DNA from 2 places in the Microbacterium phoenicis genome. Region 2 is predicted to be linked to the other one. Evidence: predicted binding sites of a transcription regulator. Region 2 holds the regulator's gene; the other holds the start of a gene.
The links. The regulator HspR, encoded in region 2, represses chaperone genes until heat shock. The targets are predictions, from matches to a motif close to AAGTTGAGTCNNNNNGACTCAACTT.
Positions count from the first base shown of each region.

Region 1: the regulator HspR is predicted to act here: its motif matches at 5,155-5,179, upstream of ABCU91_RS05210 (Hsp20/alpha crystallin family protein).

Region 1 covers NZ_CP154849.1:1,062,359-1,071,811, reverse strand. Annotated here, with positions in the region: gene sfnG (dimethylsulfone monooxygenase SfnG) at 1-598, opposite strand, end outside; gene ABCU91_RS05225 (acyl-CoA dehydrogenase family protein) at 833-2,089, shown strand; gene ABCU91_RS05220 (acid phosphatase) at 2,251-4,002, opposite strand; gene ABCU91_RS05215 (MarR family winged helix-turn-helix transcriptional regulator) at 4,178-4,606, shown strand; gene ABCU91_RS05210 (Hsp20/alpha crystallin family protein) at 4,677-5,126, opposite strand; gene ABCU91_RS05205 (prolyl oligopeptidase family serine peptidase) at 5,266-7,317, shown strand; gene ABCU91_RS05200 (hypothetical protein) at 7,363-8,793, shown strand; gene ABCU91_RS05195 (organic hydroperoxide resistance protein) at 8,806-9,228, opposite strand; gene ABCU91_RS05190 (MarR family winged helix-turn-helix transcriptional regulator) at 9,242-9,453, opposite strand, start outside.
Region 2 covers NZ_CP154849.1:326,036-335,488, reverse strand. Annotated here, with positions in the region: gene ABCU91_RS01625 (GTP-binding protein) at 1-128, shown strand, start outside; gene ABCU91_RS01620 (roadblock/LC7 domain-containing protein) at 147-554, shown strand; gene ABCU91_RS01615 (hypothetical protein) at 650-1,009, shown strand; gene ABCU91_RS01610 (DUF2510 domain-containing protein) at 1,090-2,046, shown strand; gene ABCU91_RS01605 (GNAT family N-acetyltransferase) at 2,056-2,607, opposite strand; gene dnaK (molecular chaperone DnaK) at 2,786-4,648, shown strand; gene ABCU91_RS01595 (nucleotide exchange factor GrpE) at 4,651-5,241, shown strand; gene ABCU91_RS01590 (DnaJ C-terminal domain-containing protein) at 5,254-6,237, shown strand; gene ABCU91_RS01585 (heat shock protein transcriptional repressor HspR) at 6,248-6,688, shown strand; gene ABCU91_RS01580 (DUF559 domain-containing protein) at 6,892-7,749, shown strand; gene ABCU91_RS01575 (hypothetical protein) at 7,858-8,448, opposite strand; gene ABCU91_RS01570 (glycosyltransferase) at 8,628-9,453, shown strand, end outside.

The DNA of each region.
Region 1 (9,453 bases), 740 kb from region 2:
AGATGTCCGGATGCGGCCTGCCGGGCACCGGGTACGGCCCGGGGCGCAGCGTGAAGTCGTTCACGCGGTAGAAGTCGCCGTGGAACTGCACGTTCTCCTCGGTCCAGAGCTTCCGCAGCACCTCGATGAACTCCGCGGAGCGACGGTAGCGCTCGTCGTGCTCGAGCCAGGGCAGGCCGAGCTTCGTGTATTCGTCCTTGAACCAGCCCGAGACGACGTTGACGGCCGCGCGGCCCTTCGAGAACTGGTCGGCGGTGAGAATGAACTTCGCGAGCACCGCCGGCTCCCAGAGCCCCGGGTGGACAGCCGCGATGACCTTCAGCTTCTCGGTCGCGAGCAGCAGGGCGAGGCTGATCGAGGTCGACTCGTGCTGCTGCGCGGCACCGTAGCTCGACAGGTAGCGCACCTGGCTGAGGGCGTACTCGAACCCGACGCGCTCCGCGGTCTGAGCGAGCTTCACGTTGTAGTCGTAGTCCCAGGATGTGCGCTGCTCGATGTTCGAGACCACGAGTCCACCGCTCACGTTGGGCACCCAGTAGGCGAACTTCAGCGGCTCGTGCGTCGAGGCCGGGTCGAACGGGGACGTCTGCTCGGTCATGGATTCTCCGGTGGGTGGCGACGCGGCGAGCGCCGGAATCGGATGGGTTCCCGGGAACCTTCCGCCCGTACCCGGCGCGGTGTCAATCGATGTGACCGCGTGTGTCCCGCCGTGACGCCAAGTGTCCATGCATGACGGGTGACGCGCTCAGTTCGCGTCATAAACACCGCTCGCGCGGAGCGAGCGACTACCAAAGGGGGCAACCCGCACGATCCACCGACGAGAGGCGACGACATGACGCGGCACCCGGACCCCGCACTGCAGGACGAGCTTTCGCTCGGCACGGACTACGACGCACTCGCGGAGCGGTTCCGACCGCTGTTCGCCCAGATCGCGACGACGGCGGTGGAGCGCGAGAACGAGCGTCGCCTGCCGCGCGAGGAGATCCGGCTGCTCACCGACGCCGGTTTCGGCGCCGTGCGGGTACCGCGCAAATACGGCGGAGCCGGGGCATCCCTCCCTCAGCTGATCGAACTGCTCACCGAACTCGCGGCCGCCGACTCCAACATCCCGCAGGCCCTGCGCGGCCACTTCGCGTACGTCGAGGACCGCCTCAACCAGCACGCCGTCGCGGACCAGTCGGTCTGGTTCACGAGATTCGTCTCGGGCGAGATCGCCGGGAACGCGTGGACTGAGATCGGCGAGGTCGCGGTGGGCGAGGTGAACACGAAGGTCACGCGCAGAGGCGACGACCTCGTCGTCAACGGCACGAAGTTCTACAGCACCGGCAGCATCTTCGCCGATTGGCTCGACGTGTACGCCGAGTACGAGGGCGTCCCCGTGATCGCGATCGTGCGCGCCGATCAACCCGGCGTGATCGTGCACGACGACTGGGACGGCTTCGGGCAGCGCACGACCGGCAGCGGCACGACGATCATCGACGACGCTCGTGTCGAGCCCGAGGACATCACGGTCTTCTCCGAACGCTTCCGCTACCAGACGGCCTTCTACCAGCTCGTCCATCTCGCCACGCAGGCGGGCATCGTCGAGGCCGCCGCCCGAGAGGTCGCGGCGCACGCGCGCAGCCGCACCCGCGTCTTCAGCCACGGCTCCGCCGGCACCTGGGCTCAGGATCCGCTCGTGCAGCAGACCGTCGGGGTCGCAACCGCTCAGGGGTTCGCGGCGCGGGCCGTCGCCGTGCGGACCGCGGAATCCGCCCAGGCCGCCTACCTCGCACGCTTCGCGGGCGACGCCGACGCCGAGGAACGGGCGAATCAGCGCGCCGAGCTCGAGTCGGCCGAGGGGCAGATCGTCCTCACGCCCCTTTCCCTCGAGGCGACGAGCACGGTCCTCAATGCGCTGAGCGCGTCCGCCGTCTCCGAGACGAAGCGCCTCGATCGGTTCTGGCGAAACGCTCGCGCCGTGTCATCCCACAACCCGGTCATCTTCAAACAGCGCATCGTCGGCGACTGGGCGATCAACGGAACCCCGGTGCCGTACGTGTGGGCCATCGGGCAACAGCGCACACCGAGCTCGCTCATCACAGATTGATAACAGGAATCCCTTGCCACCGTTATCTCGTCGTTATACAGTCATTGCCAGGTAGTTGTTTTGCTGTGGCAGCTACCGACATGTGATTGCAGGACACTCTTGGTGCAAAGGGACAAGGGCCGGCTGGATGCCTCTCCAGCCGGCCCTTACTGCGTGACAAGTCAGACGATGCCGCTCCGGCGACGTCGCATCGTCAGGACGACGCCGAGGGCGAGCAGAGCCGTTCCGACGCTTCCCGCGATCCACAACGGAGCACTCTGACCGCCGGCCGCGGCCAACTCCTCATCGCCGATCGCGGCGGGCCCGCCGCGATCGATCGTGACCGCAGCCCAGCCGACGAGGTCTCCGGCTGCATCGACCACGGCGACGCGATGCGTCCCCGCCTCGAGGCCGCTCGGCAGGGCGAAGGTCGCGGAACCCGCGGCATCCGCCGTCGCCTGTCCGAGGGCTGTCGGAGTCGAGTAGATGAAGCCGTAGTACGTCTGCTCCGCCGTGAGTCCGGAGACGACGATCCGATTACCGCGGACGGATGCCTCGATCTCCCCCTCCGCCGCGGCGGGCAGGTCGTCACCGTTCGCGGCGGGCGCGCTCGGTGCGCCGCCGGTTGCGGGCGGAGTGGGCTCCGGAGCAGGGGTCGGCTGCGGAGCCGGCGTGGGCTCGGGGTCCGGCGTCGGCTCGGGGTCCGGGGTCGGCTCGGGGTCGGGCGTCGGCTCAGGATCCGGAGTGGGCTCGCTGCCACCCTTGCCGATCACGACGGAACCGTCGGCGCGCACGGTCACCTCGGCCGCCATCGCGGCGGCGAGGTTCATCCGCTGCCAGCTCTCCTGCTCACCGACGTCGAGCGGGTTGCCCGAGTCGATCGCGGTCAGCGCGAGCACCTGACGGCGCTGTTCCGGCGTCAACTCCGGGTGAGCCGAGACGAGCAGCTCCTCCGCACCATCGGGCACCACGACGGGAACCCCCTTCGGACCGGTGGCCGGGAATCCGTAGCCCAGGTGCTCCTGGTAGTAGGCGAGCGCCTTGTCGGTCGACAGGTACGGGACGTCCTTCTCGATGCAGTTCGCGAGGGTGTCACCGCAGCCGCGCTCGAGGACGCCGCGCAGCTCGTCGGCGGCTTCGCCCACCAACGACCGCATCGCGGGGTCGGCGAGACGGAGCGCGATGATCTTCTGGCCCATCATCCGGCCGCTGATGACGTCGAGCGGGTAGTGCGCCCCCATCACGATGCGGTTGTTTCCGGCCTCGGCCGTGCGGGCCAGGATCTGCGGCGCGAGCTCGGGCAGCATCTCGGCGAGCGCCGTGCCCTGCCAGTACGCCTGCGATGTGTGACCCGACGGGAACGAGCCGCTCGTGGAACCCCACGCGTCGCCGCCCTCCTTGTCTCGATAGACGAGGTCCTTCGTCTTGTCGAGGCGGAGGTAGGGCCGGTCGTAGTCGAAGAAGTTCTTCGGCGGATTGCTCGATGACGTCGAGCCGAGCTTGCCGCCTGCCTTGCTGAGCAACCATGTGAGCTTGGGAAGCTCGCCGGCTGCCACCGCGTCGGCGTAGATCGCGCCGAGGTTCTCACCGAAGGCGTCGCCCATGCTGACGGACATGTCGTCGTACTGGTCGACGATGGCCCGCTGCACCTGGGCATCGGATGCGGTCCGGTTGATCTCGCTCGTCAGCGCGTCGTTGTAGTCCATGACGGCCGTGTTGCCGCCCGGGCCGCGGTCGGTGCGGAGGCCGTCGAAGACATCCATCATGCGGACCGACCAGTTGTCGGCGCTGGGCGCCTTCGCGTCACCGGTCGACGCGGCGGCGTCCGACGCGTAGGTCGCCGTCTTCTGTTGCTCGGTGAAGCCGGCGGCCGCGAACGCGGGTCCGGCGGTCAGGGTGCAGGCGACGAGGACGCCGAGTCCACCCATCGCCATCCCGGCACGAGTGCCTCGTCGTCTTGTCTGTCTCATCACGCTCACGGGCGCGCCTCGCTTCCATCGGGTGAGCCAGAATGCTTTCCTGCACACGGGAACGGCGCGTGACGTCCGGGTGACCACGAAGCGACGAACCGCGCTCGTCGTGCGGGCACGCGACGATACAGTGGACGCCATGACCGATCGACGCCTCGCCATCGCGGCATGGGAGAGCCTCTTCCGCGCGCAGCACGAGGTTTTGGCCGAGATCTCCCAGGACTTCGATGACGACGACCTCTCCAGCGCGGAGTACGACGTCCTCCTCACCGTGACCCGATGCGACGAGCACACGGCGCGACTTCGCGACGTCACCGCGAACATGCTGATCAGCCAGCCCAGCGTGTCCCGCCTCGTGGATCGGATGGTCGCTCGGGGTCTCGTCGCCAAATGCCCGGACCCTCAAGACGGTCGCGGCGCGATCCTCCGCGCCACGGAGAAGGGCGCGGCGACGTTCCGCCGCATGGCCACTGCTCACGGCCGCACGATCGCCGAGCGGATGTCGGTGCTCACCGACGACGAACTCGCCCAGCTCGAGAAGCTGACGGCGCGTCTGCGCGGAGTGTGACCGTAGACGAATCGCCCCGCATCCGACACGGGATGCGGGGCGATTCGTCAGAGCGGGAGCGCTCCGCCGATCACTGGTCGATCGGCTGCGGCTCGCTCTCGTGGGCCGCGATGGTCGGGGCCGACCCTTCGGCGACGACCTCGACCTTGCGCGGCTTGGCCTTCTCGCTCACCGGGATGGTGACCGTCAGGACGCCGTTGTTGTAGGTCGCGGTGATGGCGTCGGTGTCGATGCCCTGGCCGAGGTTCAACTGGCGCAGGAAGCTCGCGGTCTCGCGCTCGCGCGTGATCCACTTCACCCCGTCGGCAGCGCCCACCGTGCGCTCGGCGCGGATGGTGAGCAGCTGGCCGTCGACGTCGATGTCGACCGAGCCCGGGTCGATGCCCGGCAGGTCGGCATTCAGGACGTAGTGGTCGCCGTCGCGGTACAGGTCCATCGGCATCCGTCGCGGGCCGCGGCGCGTGTCGAAGAGGGTCGACGCGATGCGGTCGAGGTCACGGAACGGGTCGTAGGTTGCCATGATTCTCTCCTTCGATGTTGTTGTCTCAAAGTTGAGCCATAGCGGCTCAAGTAGGTTCAGATTAGCACTCTGCCCCACCGAGTGCCAACGGTTCTCGGACGGCGAACGCCCCCGGCGGCGACGGCCGTAGGCTGGCGACATGAGCGCCTCCGAGACCGCCCCCGAGCCCGCCGACCCGTTCCTCTGGCTGGAGGAGATCGACGGGCCCGAGGCCCGCGCTTGGGCAGCCGAACGGACCGCCGAGACCGAGGCGGCCTTTTCGAGCGACACCCGCAACGAGCTCGAGCGCCGCCTGACCGGCATCCTGCAGGACCCCGATCGACTCGTCGTCCCGAGCCGCCACGGCGATCTCATGTACGACCTGTGGCGGGATGCCGCGAACCCTCGCGGTCTGTGGCGACGGACATCTCGCACGGCCTTCGCGGCGGGTGAGCCGACGTGGGAGGTGCTGCTCGACGTCGATGCGCTCGGCCGGGAGGAGGGTGTCGCCTGGGCGTTCGCCGGGGCGGTTCACGGTCCCGCCGGCACCGGACGTGCGCTCGTGCGGCTGAGCCCGGACGGCGGCGACGCCACCGTCGTGCGCGAGTTCGACCTCGACGCGGGTCGCTTCGTCGACGACACCCCGTTCACCCTGGACGCCGAGAAGACGATGATCGCGTGGGTCGATCGCGACACCCTGCTCGTCGCCACCGCCCTGCACGGAGGCGGCGTAACCGACTCCGGGTATCCGATCAGCGCGCGCGCCTGGCGACGGGGTGAGTCCCTCGCAGACGCGCCGCCCATCGTGACGGGGGTCGCCTCGGACGTCGGCGTGTTCGCGCACGTCGATAGCACGGGCGGCACGGCGACGCCGATCGTGGTCATCGCGCACGACTTCTTCCACTCCGAAGCGTGGGTGTGGGACGGCGGCGAGCCGAGGCTCATCGCCGTGCCGCAGGATGCGAACGTGGATGTGCACGGCGACCTCGTCACTGTCCGGACCACGACCCCGTGGCGCATCGGCGACACGACGCATCCGTCGGGCACCCTCCTCATCGGACCGCTGGAGACCGTCACGGAAGGCGACGGGTCGGACCTGCGCGTCGCCTTCGCCCCGAACGACACGGCGGTGCTCGAGTCCTGGACCTGGACCCGCACGCGCCTCGTCCTGACGATCCTCGATCGCGTGCAGAGCCGGCTCGTGTCACTCGACCCTGAGACGCTCGTCGGTGTCGACCTCGACCTGGGCCTCGGCGACGCCGACCTCTTCAGCGCGAACATCGCCACCGCCGACGACGACGAGGACGACGAGCTGTGGGTGGTCGCTCGCGGCTTCCTCACTCCCCCGACGCTCCTCGTTCTCGAGCCGGGTGCGGAGCCGCGCGTCGTCGATCGCAGCCGCGCCACTTTCGATGCCTCCGGACTCGTCGCCGAGCAGCACTGGGCGACGTCGGCCGATGGTACGCGTGTGCCGTACTTCGAGGTCGGTCCCCGCGAGCGCTCCGGCGCCCTCCCCGTCCTCATGAACGGCTACGGCGGATTCGAGCACGCCCTGACCCCCGAGTACCCGACGATCGTCGGCCCCGCCTGGCTCGAGGCGGGACGCGTCTACGTCGTCGCGAACATCCGCGGCGGCGGCGAGTTCGGACCGGAGTGGCACCTCGCCGCCCTGCGCGAGAACCGCCACCGCGCCTATGAGGACTTCGCCGCTGTCGCCCGCGACCTCGTCGCGCGCGGCGTCTCGACGCCCGACCGCATCGCCTGCCACGGCCGCAGCAACGGCGGCCTGCTCGTCGGCAACATGCTGACGCAGTACCCCGATGACTTCGGCGCGATCGTCTGCGGCGTGCCTCTTCTCGACATGCGGCGGTACACACGGCTGTCGGCGGGTGCCAGTTGGATCGCGGAGTACGGCGACCCCGATGATCCCGCCGACTGGGAGTTCGTGAAGACGTTCTCGCCGTATCACCTCATCGAGCCCGGGCGGCGGTATCCGGCATCCCTCATCTACGCGGCCGCGAGCGACGACCGGGTCGGTCCCGTGCAGGCGCGCAAGATGGCGGCGCGGTTGGCGGACGAGACGGATGCCGAGGTGCACTACCTCGAGCCCATCGAGGGCGGACACTCCGGGGCCATCGACGCGGCGTCGACCGCCGCACTGCACGCGACGATCCACGCATTCCTCGACCGCACGGTGGCGCGCGCCGACTGAGGCCCGCACGCCCGCCCTCTACGCTGGGGGCGGGAGGTCCACCGCATGAGTACCATCGGGGCCGTCGAGGATGACCTCGCGGCGACGCTGTCGACCGTCGCCGAGCGCACGCGGGTCGACGATGCCGCGGCCGAGCGGATCCGTCAGCACCTCCCCGCGCTGCGGGCAGCGCTGTCCCGACGCGGGTCGACCGCGGACCTCGTCGACCTCGTGACGGCGGCGGTCGTCGCGGCGAACGGGCGCTCGCTCGACCTCAAGGTGCACGGCGAGCAGCGCGCCGCGAATGCCGTGCGCACCAGCTCGCGGTTCGCCTTCGGCGCGGCCTGCTATGCCGACCGGTACGCCGGGAACCTGGCCGGGCTCGGCGACGAGATCCCCGCGCTCCGCGAGCTCGGCGTGAGCGTTCTGCACGTGCAGTCGCCGTTCGCCCGCCGCGAGGACGGCACGATCGACCTCCGTCGCTGCGACCCCGGTCTCGGATCGATCGATCGCCTCTCCGACCTGGCGGGCCGGCTTCGGCTTTCAGGGATCTCGCTCGCGGTCGACGTCCCCGCGCGCGACGATCTCGCAAGCCTGGTCGACGATCTCCTCTTCCTCGCCGGGCGCGGTGTCGAGGTCTTCCTCCTCCCGCATCGCGACGCGGTGGACGTCGTCGCCGCCGTGCTGGCGATCGGTGCGCCGGGGGTCGATGTGCTCCCGGCATCCCCCGGTTCCGCTCCGCTCTGGCAGGCGCTCGCCACGGGCGACGCCGCGCCCCTGCAACGCGCGCTCGAGGCACGCGACGGCAGTCTCGACGTCGCCGCGGTGCGGGATGCGGACGCGGTGGTGTGGCGGACGGATGCCGCCGAGCTCACCGCGCGCTACACGGACGGCTCCTCGTTCGGCCGCGGCCTGCCGACGGCGGACGGAGTGGCAGGGACGACCGCGTCGCTCGCCGGGGTCGAGGCCGGCGACCCGCTCGGCGAAGCCCGCGTGATCCTCGCGCACGCGCTCGCATTGAGCGTGCCGGGTCTTCCCGTGCTGTGGCTTGGCGATGAGGTCGGGCAGCTGAACGACCCGACGTTCCGCGACGATCCGGAGCGTCGCGACGACTCGCGGTGGACGCACCGCGGTCAGAAGCCGCGTGATCGCTACGCGCAGCGGACGGATGCCGCCACCTCGGCCGGCCGCATCCACCGCGACCTCACGAAGCTCATCGCCGTCCGGCACACGACGCCCGAGTTCGACGGAACGCATCTGATCGGCTTCGGCGTACCCTCGGCATCCGTCATCGGGTATCAGCGTCCCGGGGACGGGTCGGTCGTGCTGGTGCTCGCGAACGTCGCCGCAGAGCCCGCGCACGTCCCCGCGGTGACGCTGTCGGGTTTCGCGCCCGCGGCGCTCGACCTGGTCGAGGGTGTCGAGATCGGAATCGACGAAGGGCTCACGCTGCCCGCTTGCGGATTCCGCTGGCTGCGCGTGAGCCCTGTCGCCTGAGTCCGGCGGAGGTCAGTCCTCGACGACCGTGACGGTGACCTCGATGTTGCCGCGCGTGGCGTTCGAGTAGGGGCACACCTGGTGTGCGGCGTCGGCGAGTGCCTGCGCCTGGTCGTGCGGGAGGTTCGGGATGACGACCTCGAGCTGCACGGCGAGGCCGAAGCCGCCCTCGCCGTTCGAGCCGATGCTGACGCGCGAGCCGACGCTGGTGTCCTCGAGGGCCACCTTCTGGGCGCGGGCGACGGACTGCAGGGCGCTGTGGAAGCAGGCGGCGTAGCCGGCGGCGAAGAACACCTCGGGGTTCGGGGCACCACCGGCGCCGCCCATCTCCTTGGGAACGCGGACGTCGGTGTCGACGAGACCGTCGACGGTGCGGACGTGTCCGTTGCGGCCGCCTCCGGTTGCGAGTGCTTCTGCGGTGTAGAGAGCTTCCATGATGTCCTTCGGGTCAGGAGGCGATTGCCTCGTCGGTGGTACGCATGACGCGGTTCAGGTCGTGGACCACGTCGAGCAGCATCCGCGCTTTCTCCTCGTCGAGTCCGGTGCAGCGCGCGATCTCCGCGCCGACAACGGACAGCTCCGAGCGGAGCGCACGGCCATCGTCCGTCAGCGAGACCTCCACGACACGGTCGTCGTGAGGGCTGCGCGAACGGGAGACGA
Region 2 (9,453 bases):
CGGTCTTCACGGCCGACCCGCGCAGCACCGACCACATGCGCACCCTGCTGCTGACCCTCGTCGCGAGCGTCGAAGCAGCCGAGATCATCGCGTCCGCCACGAGCGACGCCTCCGAGACCGCCGCCTGAGACGCGAGGACGCCCCCCATGAGCACCGCCCTGCACCAGGACGCCGACATCATCGCACTTGCGACAGACGTCCTCGGCGCCTTCGCCGCCCACAGCACCTCCCTCACCTACGCGAGCGTGCTCACCGACGACGGCTTCGAGGTCGCCTCGCAGCACGGCGCCGTCGCGCAGAACGGCGGGCGATTCGCCAGCATCGCGAGCTCGCTGCAGGCCCTCGGCGAGGCGGCCGTGCGTGAGCTCCGCCTCGGCGGCGCCTCGTCCGTGCTCGTCTTCAGCGACGCCGGCCACGTCGTGCAGGTGCGCGTCGAGGGCACGACCCTCGTGCTCGCCGCGCTCTTCGGCTCGGGCGAGACCCTCGGCCACGCCCTCGCCCTCGCCCGGCGCGCGGCATCCGATCTCGGCCGCAGCCTGCCCCGTCTCGGGTGAAGCCGCCGCTCCGGCTCACCCCGCGCCGCACGGCGGGCGCCACCCGGCGGGAACGCCGACAGACCACCCGAACGCCATCTGACAAAGGACACGACATGGCAAACATCCACGACTCCCTCGCGAAGCTCATGACCATCGACGGCGCCATCGGCGTCGCACTGGTCGACTCCGGCTCGGGCATGGCCCTCGGCACCCTCGGCACCGGCCTCGACCTCGAGCTCGCCGCCGCCGGCAACACCGAGGTCGTCCGCGCCAAGCTCAAGACGATCTCCGCCCTCGGCCTCAACGAGACGATCGACGACATCCTCATCACGCTGTCGTCGCAGTACCACATCATCCGTCCGCTGGCTGTGGCGCCGGAGGTCTTCATCTACATCGCCCTCGACAAGGCGCGCGGGAACCTCGCCCTCGCCCGTCTGTCGACCCGCGAGGTCGAGAAGCAGCTCGAGCTGTGATCGACCGCGGCGGCGGATCCTGCACCGGGTCCGCCGCCGCATCGCCTGACCCGTCGCACCGGCCCATACGAGGAGACGAGATGACCACTGACGCGCAGACCGCGGCCGAATGGCGCCCAGACCCACTGGGGATCGCCGCCTACCGCTGGTGGGACGGCTCCGGCTGGACCGGCTACACCTCCGACACGGATGCCGGGACTCCGACGGCCGTCGACCCCGCCGCACGTGCGGGCGTGCAGCGCGAGGTGCACGTCTCGGCACCGGCCGCGGCGTCCGTGGTCGAGCAGCCCGCCGCCGCCGCGCCCTACCCCGCGGAGCCCGCGACGCCCACGATCGGCGGGCCGACCCGCGGGCCGTGGCCGGCATCCCTCCCCGACTCACCCGTCCGACGCGCGACGACCCTCGAAGAGGCCGCCGCCGGGCTCGGCGCCATGCCCGAGGGCGTCGCCGACGACATCGACTGGTCGCGCCTGGCCCTGCGCCTGAAGACCGCGATCGAAGCCGGCGAGAACGACCTCATCGAGGTGCGCGCGGGAGACCTGCCGCCCCTCGTGCTCGACGTCGCGCAGCACGCGTACTGGTGGGACCACCCGCTCGCCGACGTGCCGGGCCGCGTCACCTCGATGACGATCCTCGACGTCGACCGCGAGGCGCACCTGGCCGCCGAGCCCGGGCGCGACCTCGACCCGCTGCTGTGGGCCGTCGCTCACGCGTCGTTCGAGGCATCCGCTGCACCCTGGATGCGGGCGGGCGACCGCTACCGCCTGCACCGCTGGCCGAACCTGACCACGCTGCCGCATCAGCCGCATCACCTGCGCGCGATCTCGCTGCTCGGTCAGGCGGCGCTCACCGAGGACGAGTTCTCGCGCGTCGCCGATCTCGATGCCCGCGAGGCGCGGCGCCTGCTGACGACCTTCAGCCTCATGGGGCTGCTGCGCGTGAGCGCGGCCGAGGGGCGTTCGGTCTTCGTCGCGAAGCCGAAGCCCGCCGGTGGCGGACTGCTCGGACGACTCGCCAAGTTCTTCGGCGGGCGCTGAGCCCGACGCTCAGTCGACGCCGGGAACGTCCCAGACCACGGGCGTGACGGTGCCGTCGCGCCAGTCGCGGCGCAGGACGCTGTAGGCGACGGATGCCAGGAGTCGCCCGTCGTCCGCGGGCCAGCCCTCGCGGTAGTAGGCCTCCTGCACCCAGCCGCAGCGGACGAACACCCGCCGCATCGCGATGTTGTCCTCCCGGGTCTGCCCTTCGAATCGGTTGACCTCGGGCATCGTCGTGAAGACGTGGTCGGTCGCCGCCCGCAGGACGTCCGCCGCGAGCCCGCGGCCGCGGTGGGCGGCGCCGAGCCGCAGATCGAACAGCGGGGCGTCGTCGCTGAGGTCTTCGAGCCGGAAGAAGCCGATACGGCCGTGCTCGTCGGAGTCGATCCAGAACGACGCGTGATCCTCGTCGGCGTACGCGCCGTCGTCGATCGCCTCGGCGATCTGCTCCGCCGTGGGATCGGTCCGCACGTGGAACGGGAACGACTGCGACGTCATGAACGAAATCAGCGCCTCGCGGTCGGCGCCGGTGGGATCGAGCGGGGTCAGGCGGATCGGCATCCGTCCACGCTAACCGTGGGCGAACGGCGCCCGAGCCTGCAAACTTGATATGAGTCGGCTCAAGTTGGTTTGACGCTCGCGAGGTGTCGGAGTAGCCTTGAGTCATCGCGGCTCAGGTTGTGGCCAGGACCGCGGAAAGACTTCAGATCTACGCAAACGCCACACGAAGGAGAATCACATGGCACGTGCAGTGGGAATCGACCTCGGAACGACCAACTCGGTCGTCGCCGTCCTCGAAGGTGGCGAGCCGAAGGTCATCGCCAACGCCGAGGGTCTTCGCACGACCCCCTCGGTCGTCGCGTTCACGAAGGACGGCGAGGTGCTCGTCGGCGAGACCGCCAAGCGCCAGGCCGTCACCAACGTCGACCGCACCCTGACCTCCGTCAAGCGCCACATGGGCACCAACTGGAAGACCCAGGCGATCGACGGCAAGAACTACACGCCGCAGGAGATCTCGGCCCGCATCCTCCAGAAGCTCAAGCGCGACGCCGAGCAGTACTTGGGCGACACGGTGACGGATGCCGTCATCACCGTCCCCGCCTACTTCAACGACGCCGAGCGTCAGGCCACGAAGGAGGCCGGTGAGATCGCGGGCCTCAACGTGCTCCGCATCATCAACGAGCCCACCGCGGCCGCCCTCGCCTACGGCCTCGACAAGGGCAAGGAGGACGAGCTCATCCTCGTCTTCGACCTCGGTGGTGGAACCTTCGACGTCTCCCTCCTCGAGGTGGGCAAGGACGACGACTTCTCGACCATCCAGGTGCGTTCGACCGCCGGTGACAACCGCCTCGGCGGCGACGACTGGGACCAGCGCATCGTCGAGTACCTGATCAAGCAGTTCAAGGACACGAGCGGCGTCGACGTCTCGAGCGACAAGATCGCTCTGCAGCGTCTGAAGGAAGCAGCCGAGCAGGCCAAGAAGGAGCTCTCGAGCTCGCAGTCGGCCTCGATCAACCTGCCCTACCTCTCGCTGACCGAGTCCGGCCCCGTCTCGCTGTCCGAGACGCTGAGCCGTGCGAAGTTCGAGGACCTGACCAAGGACCTGCTCGACCGCACCAAGAAGCCCTTCGAGGACGTCATCCGCGAAGCCGGCATCAAGGTCGCCGACATCGACCACGTCGTGCTCGTCGGCGGATCGACGCGTATGCCCGCCGTGAGCGAGCTCGTGAAGAAGGAAGCCGGCAAGGAGCCCAACAAGGGCGTCAACCCGGACGAGGTCGTCGCCGTCGGCGCCGCCCTGCAGGCCGGTGTCCTCAAGGGTGAGCGCAAGGACGTGCTGCTCATCGATGTCACCCCCCTGAGCCTCGGCATCGAGACCAAGGGCGGCATCATGACCAAGCTCATCGAGCGCAACACGGCCATCCCGACCAAGCGCAGCGAGACCTTCACGACCGCCGACGACAACCAGCCGTCGGTCGCCATCCAGGTCTTCCAGGGCGAGCGCGACTTCACCCGCGACAACAAGCCGCTCGGCACGTTCGAGCTCACCGGCATCGCGCCGGCACCCCGCGGCATCCCGCAGATCGAGGTCACGTTCGACATCGACGCGAACGGCATCGTCCACGTGTCGGCGAAGGACAAGGGCACCGGCAAGGAGCAGTCGATGACGATCACCGGCGGCTCGTCGCTGCCGAAGGACGACATCGAGCGCATGGTGCGCGAGGCCGAGGAGCACGCCGCCGAGGACAAGAAGCGCCGCGAGGCCGCCGAGGTCCGCAACCAGGCCGAGACGCTCTCGTACTCGATCGAGAAGCTCCTCACCGAGAACGCCGACAAGCTGCCCGAGGACGTGAAGACCGAGGTCCAGGCCGACGTCGACGCGCTCAAGACGGCGCTCGCGGGCGACAACGACGACACCGTCAAGGACGCCTACGACAAGCTCAACGCGTCGCAGACCAAGATCGGCGAGGCGATCTACGCCGCGAGCCAGGCCGACGCCGCGCAGGCACCGACCGACGCTCCGGCCGGCGAGCAGGCGGCATCCTCCGATGAGGACGTCGTGGACGCCGAGGTCGTCGACGACGAGGACGAGAAGAAGTAAGCATGGCGGACAAGGACTTCGAGAAGCCGGACGAGGGCGACGACGTCGCCGCGACCCCGGCCGAGGAGTCGGCCCGGCCCGCCGAGGATGCCGACACGGAGCCCGAAGCGCTCACGGTCGACGACATCCTCGGCGCGGCCCAGTCCGACGAGGCCGCCGTCGCGGACGCGCCGGAGGAGGAGCACGACCTGCTCCTCGACCTCAAGCGCGTGCAGGCGGAGTACGCCAATTACCGTCGCCGCACCGAGGAGCAGCGCGAGGTGGAGCTCGCGCGCGCCAAGGGCGCCGTCGCCAAGGGGATGCTCCCCGTGCTCGACGACCTCGACCGTGCCGAGAAGCACGGCGACCTCGCCGAGGGCAGCGCGCTGGCCGCGATCGCCGAGAAGATGCGGGCCGTCGTGGCCCGCCTGGGAGTGGAGCGCTACGGCGCTGCGGGCGACGCGTTCGACCCGCAGCAGCACGAGGCGATCTTCCAGGCGCCCACACCCGGCACGACCGAGCCGACGATCCTCGAGGTCGTCGAGGTCGGTTACCGCCTCGGTGACCTCGAGCTGCGTCCGGCGAAGGTCGTGGTCGCCGTTCCGGCCGAGTAAGGGGGCGCGCTGATGGCCAGTCAGGATTGGTTCGACAAGGACTTCTACAAGGTGCTCGGGGTGTCGAAGGACGTCTCCGACGCCGACCTGAAGAAGACGTACCGCAAGCTGGCGCGCACCTATCACCCCGACTCGAACGCGGGGGACCCCGCCGCCGAGGCGAAGTTCAAAGAGGTCAGCGAGGCGTACTCGGTGCTCTCCGACAAGGAGCAGCGCGCCGAGTACGACCAGCTGCGCGCCATGGGGTCGGGAAGCGCTCGCTTCCAGCCCGGGGCGAGCGGCGGGTTCGAGGACGTGTTCAGCCGGTTCCAGCCGGGTGGTGCGGGCGGCCAGCAGGCCGACTTCGACGACCTCTTCGCGATGTTCGGGCAGCAGAGCGGCGGACGCTTCGGCTCCGGTCGCTTCGGGCAGTCCAGCGGCGGCTTCCGCGGCTTCGGCGGTCCGCAGCGCGGGGCCGACGTCACCGCCCGCACGACGCTCGACTTCACGACGGCTGTGAAGGGCGACACCATCACGCTCCAGGGCGACGACGGCAAGCCCATCAAGGTGAAGATCCCCGCGGGTGTTTCAGACGGGCAGAAGATCAAGCTCCGCGGTCGCGGTCGTCCCTCGCCGGACGGCGGGGAGGCGGGCGACATCGTCCTCACGGTCGGCGTGCGCCCGCATCCCGTCTTCACGCGGGAGGGGCTGAACCTCCGCATCCATGTTCCCGTCACGTTCACCGAGGCGGCGCTGGGTGCGACCATCGAGGTCCCGACGCTCGGCGGCGACAGCGTCAAGCTGCGCGTCGCGCCGGGGACGCCGTCGGGGCGCGTGCTGCGCGTGAAGGGCCGCGGGGTGCAGACGGCGAAGGGCACCGGCGACCTGCTCGCCGAGGTCCAGGTCGCCGTCCCCACGCACCTCGATGCGGCCGCGCGCGAAGCGCTGGAGCGCTTCCACGAGCTGGAACCCAAGGAGAACCCCCGCGCCGACCTGATGGCCAAGGCGCGCGAGTGAGGTGAGACGCATGGCGAACGAGCAGGTCGACGAAGACGCCCCGATCCTGGCGATCGCGGTGGCCGCTGAGCTCGCCGGCATGCACCCGCAGACGCTGCGTCAATACGACCGGCTGGGACTCGTGGTACCGGCGCGCACCCGTGGTGGGTCGCGCCGGTACTCCCTCAGGCACGTTGCGCAGCTGCGCGAGGTGGCGCAGATGTCGGCCGACGGCGTGAGCCTGCCGGCCATCTCGCGCATCATCGACCTCGAGAACCAGGTGCGGATGCTGCGCCGCGAGGTCTCGGGACTGCAGGGTCGCCTGCGCGACGAGGTCGCCGCCCGACGCGGTGCTCGCGTGTTCGCCGCCGGCGCGACCGGCTCGGTCGTCACGCTCCGCCAGGGCACCCGCGTCCGCCGCGCGACCGACGTGGTCCTCTACCGCCCGCATCCGTCCCCCTCCGACGACTGACGCTTTTCGCGACGCCGAGCCGACGCCGACTGCGCTGAAGGCCGCCCGGTGACGACCGTTCGCGTCGGCTGGAGGTTCCTCCCGAGGGTGCGCGCGCGGCGAGTTGTGCACGAGGGGCGGATGCCGGGGGCGTGAGGCGCGTCGAGGAGGCGAGTGTCGGGGGGATGAGACCTTCGACACCGCTGCCACCGCAGCTTCCGCCTGTGTTCGTTATCGCCGACGCGAGGGGCGCAGGTGTCACCGTCGGTCGCCTGCGGGGGCGCGATCTGTCGCGTCCCTTCCGGGGCGTCCGCTCCCGGTCGGAGGCGACGGATGCCGTGGCCCGGGCCTGCGCCTACGCGCCGAAGCTGGGTCCCGGCGAGCACTTCTCACATGCCACCGCGCTCGCGCTCGTCGGGGCATGGATCCCGGATCGCTTTCGCGAGAGCGTCGACGTCTCCGCCGCGCGCCCCCTCGGCCGCGCCCGCGGCGCGGGGGTGCGGGGCCACGAGTCGAGCGCGGCCGTCGATCACCGGGTCGCCGGCCTGCCGTGCGTGCCACCCAGCGAGGCGTGGTGCCAGGCGGCATCCCTTCTCGGCGATCGTGAGCTCGTCGTCGCGGCCGATTCGCTGATGCGTCGACAGCAGCCTGTCGCCACCTCCGAGGAGCTGCAGGCAGCAGTCGTGGCCTGCGCCGGAATGCGTCACGTCAGACGGCTGCGACGAGCGCTCGAACGGGCGCGTGCGCGGACGGATTCCGTCGCCGAGACACTGCTGCGCCTCGATGCCGCGGACGCCGGGCTCCCCGAGTTCACCGTCAACGAGGTCATCATGGATGCACGCGGCCGGTTCCTGGCCTACGGCGACCTGGTCCACGCGGCGACGCAGGTCCTGCTCGAGTACGACGGGGAGCAGCACCGCCTCGACGACCGTCAGTACGCGCGCGACGTCGAACGGCTCGACGCACTCGCCGCCGCCGGATGGCGCGTGATCCGGGTGAACCGTTCGCATCGCGGCGCCGCCCGCCGCGGCATCCTGTTGCGCACCCGGGCCGCACTGATCGAGCGCGGCTGGCGCCCGTGAGCCTCGACCCGACGCGAACGGCTGTCATCCCGCGAGCGTGAGTGCCTATCGCGTCGGCTCGGCGACGGGACGGGCGACGGCGACGGGACAGCGAGCGGATGCCGGGGGTCAGGCGGGGTCGATGCGGAGGGTGCCGGGGCCTTCGCCGACGGTCAGGTCGGTCACGAGGCGGAGCGATCGGGCGAGCGCGTCGACGGCCGGGATGACGGTGCCGAACCGCTCGCGGTCGGAGATGACGGCGGTGAGGGTCACGAGGTGGGTGCCGGTGTCCCAGGTGTACGAGGCGAACGGCGTCTGACGCGGGTTCGGCGGCAGGGGCATCTCGAGCTTCTCGCCCACGCCCAGGGGGGAACCGGTGAACGAGACGGTGTCGTCGTACTCGATCGGCATGCTCGCGCGCATGGTCCGCAGCTGCGGCGTGAGCTCCTGGACCTGGGCCATCGCGACGAGGAGCTCGGGGTCGTCCTTCCAGACCCACGCCAGCAGGCGTCCGTCGGCGCGGCGCATCAGCGCGGGGATCGCCTGGCTCATCGCCCACGCGGCGACCTTGCTGCCGGGCTGCTCGCGACCGAAGGCGGCGTTCGCCTGGGCGAGCAGCATCCCGATCGCCTTCTTGCGGGCGCGGCGTCCGCGGAACCCGAACGAGCCGGTGATCGGAACCCACTGCGCGGGGTCGGCCTGGGCGGAGATGCGGGTCATGCCGACAAGCGTAGGGGGGGCCGCCTTCGACGGTCCTGAGCCCGGGGCGCGCCGACCTCCCAGCGGGCCCGAAACGGCTCGCGGGCTAGAATCGAGCCCCGGCGCCCCGCACATCCCTGCGCCCCACCGGCGAGAGCCCCCTCGCCTCCGACGCACAGATTGGCCCGTACCCCGTGACCATGACGCCCCCGGACAGCCCCGCTCCCGAGCGCCGCCCCCTCACCATCATGATCGCGGCCGACACGTTCGCGCCCGACGTCAACGGAGGAGCGCGCTTCACCGAGCGCCTCGCCGCCGGCCTCGCCGAGCGCGGCCACCACGTGCACGTCGTGACACCCAGCGTCGGCCACCGCAACCACGGCGTGTTCACCGAGGACATCGAGGGGCAGCCGCTCACCGTCCACCGCCTGCCGGGATGGCGGTGGCACCCGCACGACTGGCTGCGCTTCGTCCTGCCGTGGATGGGCAAGCACTACTCGCGCCGGCTCCTCGACGAGATCGACGTCGACGTCGTCCACAGTCAGTCGCACATCGTGATCGGGCGCGCGCTCACCCGTATCGCGAACCAGCGCGGCATCCCGGTCGTGGCGACGAACCACATCATGGCCGACAACATCCTCGACTTCACGTTGCTGCCGAAGTTCCTGTACGACATCTTCCTCAAGCTCGCGTGGGACGACGCGGCGCGTACGTTCGCAATGTCGCGTGCGGTGACGACGCCCACCCGCAAGGCGGCGGAGTTCCTCGAGAACACGATCGACATCCATGGGGTCGTCCCGATCAGCTGCGGCATCCGCAAGAGCAACTACACGCCGAACCTCGAGCCGCGCGAGAACCGGCGCCGGGTGCTGTTCGTCGGACGACTCACGACCGAGAAGCACGTCGAGGTCACGCTCGAGGCGATCGCGAAGCTGACCGACCTGAACCTCGAGTTCGAGATCGTCGGCGGCGGGGACCAGCGCAAGAATCTCGAGCAGGCCACGCAGCGCCTCGGCCTCACCGACC